4 regions of the Delftia sp. JD2 genome follow, and region 4 is predicted to be linked to each of the others. Evidence: predicted binding sites of a transcription regulator. Region 4 holds the regulator's gene; each other region holds the start of a gene.
The links. Region 4 encodes FNR, which switches genes on or off when oxygen is low (the NO sensors DNR and NnrR bind a similar motif). Its sites were predicted from a motif close to TTGATNNNNATCAA; they were not measured.
Positions count from the first base shown of each region.

Region 1 (2,199 bases), on a different contig from region 4:
TCGTGCTGTGGAGCGGCCTGCTGCTGGGCTGCTTCATTGCCCTGTCGTCCATCATGCGTGCCAGCGGCGATGTGGTCATTCCCACGGCCATCACCATCACGGTGCTCGCCGTGCTGGAGCTGCCCATGGCCTGGTGGCTGAGCCGCGGCTTCGGGCTGATGGGGATCTGGATGGCGCTTCCGCTGTCCTACACCCTGACGCTGTGCCTGCAGACCGCCTACTACAAGCTGGTCTGGAAGAAGCGCCCGATCCGCCGCATGGTGTAAGGCGTGCGCCATGCAAAACAGGCTTCCCGAGGGAAGCCTGTTTTTTTGGGGGGTGGGCAAAGCGTCAGGCGTTCAGGTCCAGCACCACGCGCCCTTCGATCTTGCCTTCATGCATGCGCGCGAAGATGTCGTTGATGTTCTCCAGCCGGTCGGTGGACACGGTGGCCTTGACCTTGCCCATGGCTGCGAAGTCCAGCGACTCCTGCAGGTCCAGCCGCGTGCCCACGATGGAGCCGCGCACCGTCACGCCGCTGAGCACCATGTTGAAGATGGGCAGCGGAAAGCTGCCGGGCGGCAGGCCGTTGAGCGATACCGTGCCGCCGCGCCGCACCATGCCCAGCGCCTGCTCGAAGGCCTTGGGCGATACCGCCGTCACCAGGGCGCCGTGTGCGCCGCCAATCTCCTTTTTCAGGTAGGCCACAGGGTCCGTGGTCATGGCGTTGACCGTGACCTGTGCGCCCAGGCGCCTGGCCAGCGCCAGCTTGTCGTCATCCACATCCACCGCCGCCACGTTCAGGCCCATGGCCTTGGCGTACTGCACGGCCATGTGGCCCAGGCCGCCGATGCCCGAGATCACCACCCAGTTGCCGGGCTTGGTGTCCGTGACCTTCAGGCCCTTGTAGACGGTGACGCCCGCGCACAGCACGGGTGCGATCTCGATCAGGTCCACGCTGCCGGGCAGCAGGCCCACGAAATTGGCATCGGCGAGCGCGTACTGCGCAAAGCCGCCGTTGACGGAGTAGCCGGTGTTCTTTTGCTGCTCGCACAGCGTCTCCCAGCCGCCCAGGCAATGCTCGCAATGGCCGCAGGCCGTGTACAGCCAGGGAATGCCCACGCGGTCGCCCTCCTTCACGTGGGTGACGCCCGCGCCCACGGCGGCCACGTAGCCCACGCCTTCGTGGCCGGGAATGAAGGGCGGATTGGGCTTGACGGGCCAGTCGCCCTGCGCCGCGTGCAGGTCGGTATGGCAGACGCCGCAGGCCTCGATCTTCACCAGCACATGGCCGGGATCGGGCCTGGGCACCGGGACTTCCTCGATGGTGAGCGGCTTGCCAAACTCCCGCACCACGGCGGCCTTCATGGTCCTGTTCATTCGCGCCATCCTTTCTTTGCGTCAAAGTAGGTACAGCATTTCAGCGAAGCGACCTGAACGCCTTGATCAAAATCAGGCCTTGGACCATCAAGGACAAAAAAAGCGGGCAAGGAAAACCTTGCCCGCTTTTCAGGGATGCGAATGCAGGCCTTACACGGGCTGGCCCACCAGATCATGGCCCTGCGTGCCCACGATGCGCGCCTTCACGAAGTCGCCCACCTTGTAGGTCTTGCTGGCCTTCTCGGGCGGCAGCAGGTGCACCAGGCCATCGATCTCGGGCGCATCGGCATAGCTGCGGCCCACGCCACCCTTCTTGCCCAGGCCCACGGACTTGTCCACCAGCACCTGCATGGTCTGGCCCACGCGCTTTTGCAGGCGCGCAGTGGAAACCTCTTCGGCCACGGCCATGAAGCGCGCGCGGCGCTCCTCACGCACTTCCAGGGGCAGCATGCCGGGAATCTCGTTGGCGGCAGCGCCTTCGACCGGGCTGTAGGCAAAGCAGCCCGCGCGGTCGATCTGCGCCTCGCGCAGGAACTGCAGCAGGTGCTCGAACTCCTGCTCGGTCTCGCCGGGGAAGCCCGCGATGAAGGTGGAGCGGATCACCAGATCCGGGCAGATTTCGCGCCAGCGCTGCAGGCGCTCCAGGTTCCTCTCGCCGTTGGCGGGGCGCTTCATGCGCTTCAAGACATCGGGATGGCTGTGCTGGAAGGGCACGTCCAGATAGGGCAGCACGCGGCCCGTGGCCATGAACGGAATGATCTCGTCCACGCTGGGGTACGGATAGACATAGTGCAGGCGCACCCAGGCGCCATAGGGCTCGGCGATCTCGGCCAGCGTCTG
Region 1 covers NZ_LFJT01000018.1:60,648-62,846, forward strand. The annotation lists gene ACM14_RS12175 (MATE family efflux transporter) at 1-266, shown strand, start outside; gene adhP (alcohol dehydrogenase AdhP) at 331-1,359, opposite strand; gene rimO (30S ribosomal protein S12 methylthiotransferase RimO) at 1,510-2,199, opposite strand, start outside.
Region 1: adhP (alcohol dehydrogenase AdhP) is a predicted target of FNR. The motif match lies at 1,422-1,435, and genes of this name have one in related genera.

Region 2 (2,199 bases), on a different contig from region 4:
GTGCCTGAGGGCACGCACCAATGGCCCGCCGCCGCAGGCAACAAGGGCCGGTTCAGTACAAATACAAGGAGTTCCATCATGCAAACACCGCAACGCTTTCGCCATATGCTTTCCGCTGTCGCCCTGGGCCTGATGGCCTCCGGCGCCATGGCCATGACCAATGCGGAGCACACGGCCGCCAAGAACCAGATCGAGGCCGATTACAAGGCTGCCAAGGAACAGTGCAAGCCGCTCAAGGACAACGCCAAGGACGTCTGCGAGAAGCAGGCCAAGGGCCAGGAAAACGTGGCCAAGGCCGAACTGGAATCGCGCCGCAATCCTTCGCCCAAGAACAGCGAAAAGGCACTCAAGGCCAAGGCTGATGCGGACTACGACATCGCCAAGGAAAAGTGCGATGACCTCAAGGGCGACGCCAAGGATGTCTGCGTGAAGGATGCCAAGGCCGCCCACGTGCACGCCGTGGAAGCCGCCAAGGTGAACAAGGCCCAGGCCGAGCCCGCGTCCAACTCCGCAGCCAAGGCTGCCAACGTGGCCGAAACCCGCAAGGACGCTGCCGAGGAAACCCGCGAAGCCGACTACAAGGCTGCCAAGGCCCGTTGCGACACCATGAGCGGCGCTGCCAAGGACACCTGCGTGGCTGATGCCAAGCGGAAGTTTGGACAGTAAGCTCCCCCTGAGCGGCTGACGCCGCTTCCCCCTCTCGACTCGCTACGCGAGGGAGGGGGACGACGCCCTCGCCGCGAGGCGGCGCTTGCTTGGCGTCCCTGATGTTGGGGCGCGCCAGTTTTATCCGCCTTGACCAAGCCCCGCTCGCGGGGCTTTGCTGTTTTCGGGTTGGCTGATGTGGGTCAAACGGGTTGGGCGGTGCTGTTCCTAAGCTGCAGGCTTTCACGATGAAGGCAGGAGAAGCATATGGCCGTGCTGGAATGGAGCGGAGCGCTGGCATTGGAGTTGCCGGCCATGGACGAGGTGCATCAGGAGTTCGTCCTGCTGCTGGCCGAGGTGGAGGCGGCCGATGATGCGCAGCTGTGCGCGCGCTGGGATGAGCTGATCGCGCATACACAGGTGCATTTCGACCAGGAAGACCGCTGGATGCAGTCCACGCGCTTCACCAGCACCAACTGCCACAGCCTGCAGCACAAGGTGGTGCTGCAGGTGATGCGCGAGGGGGCGAGCAAGGCGGCGGCCGGTGATCTGGCCGTGATCCGCAGCATGGCGGGCGAGCTGGCGGCCTGGTTCGTGCACCATGCGCAGACCATGGATGCGGCGCTGGCCCTTCATCTGCGCAGTGCGGGCTTCGATCCCGCCACGGGCTCCCTGGCGCACCCTGAGGCCTTGCCCGAGCAGCCCATCACGGGCTGCGGCGGTGCCTGCGACGGCAGCGCCGACCGCGCGCGGGCCGTGCCGGCCTGATCCGGCCTGCGCCGATCTGAACCGGCAGAAAGGCCACCAGTCAGCCAGCCCGTTCAGGGCACGATCGCGGGCGAGGCCAGGATGGGGAAGATCTTCACCAGCCCGCCTGCCATCACCTCCACGGCCAGGGCCGCGAGGATCAGGCCCATGAGCCGCGTCATCACGTTGATGCCGGTCTTGCCCAGCACGCGGGCGATCGGGTCGGCCAGCGAAAAGCAGACCATCACCACCAGCGCCACCACCACGCCATAGCCCACCAGGGCCAGGTGCTGCCAGATGGTGCGTGCCTGGTCGGCGTAGATCACCACGGTGGACATGGAGGCCGGCCCCGTCAGCAGCGGAATCGTCAGCGGCACCACGGCAATGCTGTTGCCCATGGCAGCCTTTTCCGCGCCAGCGACCAGCGTGGGCGCGTTGGGCCGTTCCTCGGCCGGGCGGGCGTTGAGCATGTTCATCGCGCTGATCAGCAGCAGCAGGCCACCGCCCACCTGAAAGCTCTGCAGCGAGATGTTGAAGAAGTCCAGCACCTGCAGCCCGATGATGGCGCAGGCCGCGATCACGCAGAACGAGGCCAGCGCCGCCGTGCGAATGGTCTGCTGGCGCTGCTGGGCGCTGAATCCCTCGGTGTAGTGGATGAAGAAGGGGACGATGGCCAGCGGGTTGATGATGGCCACCAGCGTGATCAGCGGTTTGAGGTCCATCGCATTCCCTGTAGGTTGCCGCCGCCCACCTGTGCCCGGCGCTTGCCGGTACGCACGACTTTTCGTTCCATCGAATGTCTCCTGT
Region 2 covers NZ_LFJT01000095.1:3,056-5,254, reverse strand. The annotation lists gene ACM14_RS28920 (hypothetical protein) at 79-666, shown strand; gene ACM14_RS28915 (hemerythrin domain-containing protein) at 913-1,413, shown strand; gene ACM14_RS28910 (MarC family protein) at 1,467-2,114, opposite strand.
Region 2: ACM14_RS28915 (hemerythrin domain-containing protein) is a predicted target of FNR. The motif match lies at 839-852, and genes of this name have one in related genera.

Region 3 (2,199 bases), on a different contig from region 4:
AATGGCCAGGTTCTCCACGGCATCGGCATTGGCGCAGCCGCCGTAGTAGCGCACGCCCGGGTAGCCCTCGGCGTATTTGTTGGTCAGCACCGAGCCCTGCGCCTCCATCACCGCGCGGCTCACGAAGTTTTCAGAGGCAATCAATTCAATCGAGCGTGACTGGCGAATCCGCTCGGCCGCGATGGCATCCCAGGCCTCGCTGTCTGCCTGTTGAAGATCCAGTGAATTGATTTTGGGAAGCGATAAATCGTCCATGTCGCATTGGCTGTCTTGGAGGCGCTGAAGCACAGGAATCGGCAGCGTCCGGTTTATGGAAGGATTTGGAAACCAGGGCGCATCGGTAATGGGCAGTCTACAAAGTGCAGCGGCCTTGATTCCGACCATGTTTCAGCGGGTGAGCAGACCAATTAAGGTGGCATGCCAATGTAAACCGTTGAAAAAGCGGTCTGGTTCATTGTCGAAAATAGGTCTGTTTGAATCCATGCTCTCTCCATAGAATTCGCCGCCAGACGTTGAAAGTCATGAGATCCAATACCGCCACGAATTATTCGCAATCTGCAGCCGGGGAGATTGATTCAAGGTGGAATATGACAGAGTGAAGAAATCCATGACAACGTATCTGCCATCTGCAGCGACATTTGAAGCGCTATTTGCAGCGCCATTGGTGATTGCGGCAGATGGAGAAAGCGGGGGAGGGAATAGGCGATTTGACTCAGATCAATCAAGTTCAATCACACGGAGTTGAAAAATGAATCTCGATATCTCTCGGACAGATGACGCCGTGCGCGATGCGCTCAAAAAGCTGTCCCTGCTCTGGAAGTCAAGAGCGGCCGTGAATCAGGACCTGCCTGATTACTGCGGCTTGGCGTTCGACCCCGCCCGGCAGGACTTCACCGCCTCGCTGCTGCCGTTTCGCGATCACCAGGCATGGGTGGAGGCGCCACAGCACCTGCGCGACCAATGCCTGTCCTACGCCTGGGGCATCTACAACCTCAAGACCATCTACATCGAGTGCAACGTGGTCACGCCGGCCTGCGAGGACATCATCAAGACCCCGCCGCCCAGCGCCAACCGTGCGCTGCTGCAGGACGTCATGTCCCAGGCCCTGCTGGACGAGGCCCTGCACACCCGCATGTCCATCATGGCCTGCAACTACATCTACGAGATGCGCGGCCTGGCGCCGCTGGACTACGCGGACTTCAACCTCGTAGGCTGGCGCAACGGCGTGCTGGCGCAGTGCGGCGCGGAATGGGAGCGCCGCCTGGCGCGCTTCGCCATTGCCTGCGCCAGCGAGACCCTGATCACCGACTACCTCAAGACCATGGCCGAGGACCGCTCCATCCAGCCCATCTGCCACGAGGTCACGCGCACCCACGCCGTGGACGAATGGAGCCACTCCAGCGTCTTCAGCTCGGTGGCCACCGACATCGTCCAGGGCCTGAGCAACCGCGAGCGCAGCTACCTGCGCTCCATCATCCTCAAGACCGTGCAGATGTTCGCCAACAACGAACTGGGCGCCTGGTCCACCGTCTTCACCATGGTCGGCATGCCGCATGCGCGCGACATCCTGCACGACGTGGGCGACAGCAACGAGATCGGTGTCTACACCGACTCGGTGCAAAGCCTGATCGACCGCATCGGCCTGGCGGGCCGCAACCTGGGCGGCAGCGTGGCGCTGGTGTCCTCGGTCCTCGAGGAGATGCAGGCATGAGCGCCGCCCTCCAGGCAGGCAGCGCGCTGGCGCGCTGCGCGGCGGCACGGGCAGAGGCGGGCGGCGTCATGGTCTACACCCTGCGCGTGCAGGGCACCTCGGCGCAGTTCCTCGGCGGCTTGCGGCCCGGCCGGCATGTGGCCATCGAGCATGCCGACGCCAATGGCGCCGTGCAGCAGCGGCTGTACTCCATCACCCGATACGAGCCCTGCAGCGAGCACGACGGCGCCGGCCAGTTCGACATTGCCGTCAAAAGCTCGGGCCGGGGCAGCGTCTCCGACCACATGCATGCGGTGCTGCGCGCAGGCTCCACGCTGCCGCTCGGCCACGTGGCCGGTGACATCACGGCCGACCTGGTGCTGGGCCTGGACTCCCTGGTCATGCTGGCCGGCGGCATCGGCCTGACCCTGCCGCTGGCGCTGCTGCGCGAACTGGACCGGCTGCAGCAGCAGGGCCAGCGCGTGCCCCGCACCACGCTGCTGCTGTGC
Region 3 covers NZ_LFJT01000010.1:99,157-101,355, reverse strand. The annotation lists gene ACM14_RS08160 (serine hydroxymethyltransferase) at 1-255, opposite strand, end outside; gene ACM14_RS08155 (diiron oxygenase) at 749-1,711, shown strand; gene ACM14_RS08150 (2Fe-2S iron-sulfur cluster-binding protein) at 1,708-2,199, shown strand, end outside.
Region 3: ACM14_RS08155 (diiron oxygenase) is a predicted target of FNR. The motif match lies at 708-721, and genes of this name have one in related genera.

Region 4 (2,199 bases):
GTGGTCGCTGCCGTGATCACGGCCATCATCGCCATCAATGGCGCCGATCCCGTGATCGACCCCGACTACTACCGCAACGGCATCACGATCAACGAGCGTGCCGATGGCGTGCGCGAAGTGCCCAAGAGCATGGCGCCCGCCGTCACCGGCCGCAACCATGCGGCCACGCCCGCGCACGATCACCCCACGGACCGCTGATCGCCGTGCACTCCTGCAACAGGCCGCAGTCGTGGCCTTTTTGCATGGCGGATCGCATCTCCGGCATGCGCGACGGGTGAGGGTTTCCTACAGGCGTGCAGGGCGCTGCGGGGCTTGGCGCCATGCGTTGGCGCGGCGCACAATGAAGGCGACCCCTCGACAGCACAAGGAGATCGCTGATGTTGGCCCAACGCTGGATGTGGATTGCCTGGCCTGCCTTTCTGGCAGCCGCCGTGATGGAGATGCTGGTTTTTGCCTTTGTGGACCCGCTGGAGCTGCATTGGCTCGGCGACCTGGGCTGGTCGCGCCAGGGCATCTACACGCTGGCCTTCTTCGCCTTCTGGGGCGTGACCATGCTCTCCAGCCTGATGACCACCATGCTGGGCCGCTCGGCCCGCGATCTCAATGACGGCGTGGTCTCCGAGCCCGACCCGGATCTGGCCATGCAGGGGCTGGGGCGGGACTGAGCGAGAGCCCGCCGCAATGAACAAGGCCCGCTGTCGCGGGCCTTGTTCATTGGCGGATGAATGCTTGCCGCCCCTGCAGCCTCACTGGCACTGCTGGCTGTTGACGATGCGCTTGAGCGCCTCCGTGTCCAGGATGCGCAGATGGCGCTGGCGCACCTCGATGATGTTGTCGTCCGCGAACTTGGAGAAGGTGCGGCTCACCGTCTCCAGCTTCAGGCCCAGGTAGCTGCCGATTTCCTCGCGCGTCATGCGCAGCACCAGTTCCGACTTGGAAAAGCCCCGCGCATGCAGGCGCTGCACCAGGTTGAGCACGAAGGCGGCCAGGCGCTCCTCGGCGCGCATGCTGCCCAGCAGCAGCATCACGCCGTGCTCGCGCACGATCTCGCGGCTCATGACCTTGTGCACATGGTTTTGCAGGGCCGTGACCTCGCGCGACAGGTCTTCCAGCTTGTCGAAGGGCATGACGCAGACTTCGGCGTCTTCCAGTGCGACGGCATCGCAGGTGTGGTGGTCGTTGACGATGCCGTCCAGGCCGATGATCTCGCCGGCCATCTGAAAGCCTGTGACCTGGTCGCGTCCGTCCTCGGTGGCCACGCAGGTCTTGAAGAAGCCGGTGCGGATGGCGTACAGCGAGGTGAATGTCTCGCCGTTGCGAAACAGCAGGCCTCCGCGCTTGACCTTGCGGCGCGTGGCCACGATGTCGTCGATGCGCTGCATCTGCTCGGCATCCAGGCCCATGGGCATGCACAGTTCGCGCAGGTTGCAGTTGGAGCAGGAGGCTTTGATGGTCTGAAGGTTCATGGAGTGATAAACATCAGCGGCACACAGCGTGCCGGCGGTGACCTCGTGGATTGCGATGAGTTGGATCAAATTGTCGCAGCAGTCCCTCAAACAACTCTTGATGTGAGTCAAGGACATGACCGATGTGCTGCGGCACAGTCGAGGTATTAGAGGAAAAAACCCATGACCGCTGTCACCCCAGAGCTGCTGCGTCGCTTTGACGTACCGGGGCCCCGATACACCTCGTTCCCTACCGCCGACCGCTTTGTCGAGGCCTTTGGTGCAGAGGACTATATCCTGGCGCTGCAACAACGCAAATCGAGTACCGCAGCGCGTGCCATGCCTTTGTCGCTGTATGTGCACGTGCCCTTTTGCGAGTCGCTTTGCTACTACTGCGCCTGCAACAAGATCGTGACGCGCCACCACGATCGCGCCGCCGTCTACCTGGACTACCTGGCGCGCGAGATGGCCTTGCACACGGCCCATTGCGGCAAGGGCCAGACCGTCAGCCAGCTGCACCTGGGCGGCGGCACGCCCACCTTCTTCTCCGACGACGAGCTGCGCACGCTGATGGGCCTGTTGCGCGAGCATTTCAAGCTGGAGCCGGGTGGCGAGTACTCCATCGAGGTCGATCCGCGCACCGTCAGCGTCGAGCGCCTGGCCGTGCTCAAGGAGCTGGGCTTCAACCGCCTGAGCTTCGGTGTGCAGGACTTCGACGAGCAGGTGCAGATCGCCGTGCACCGCGTGCAGCCGG
Region 4 covers NZ_LFJT01000049.1:38,892-41,090, forward strand. The annotation lists gene ACM14_RS22475 (FixH family protein) at 1-198, shown strand, start outside; gene ACM14_RS22480 (hypothetical protein) at 378-665, shown strand; gene fnr (fumarate/nitrate reduction transcriptional regulator Fnr) at 747-1,466, opposite strand; gene hemN (oxygen-independent coproporphyrinogen III oxidase) at 1,629-2,199, shown strand, end outside.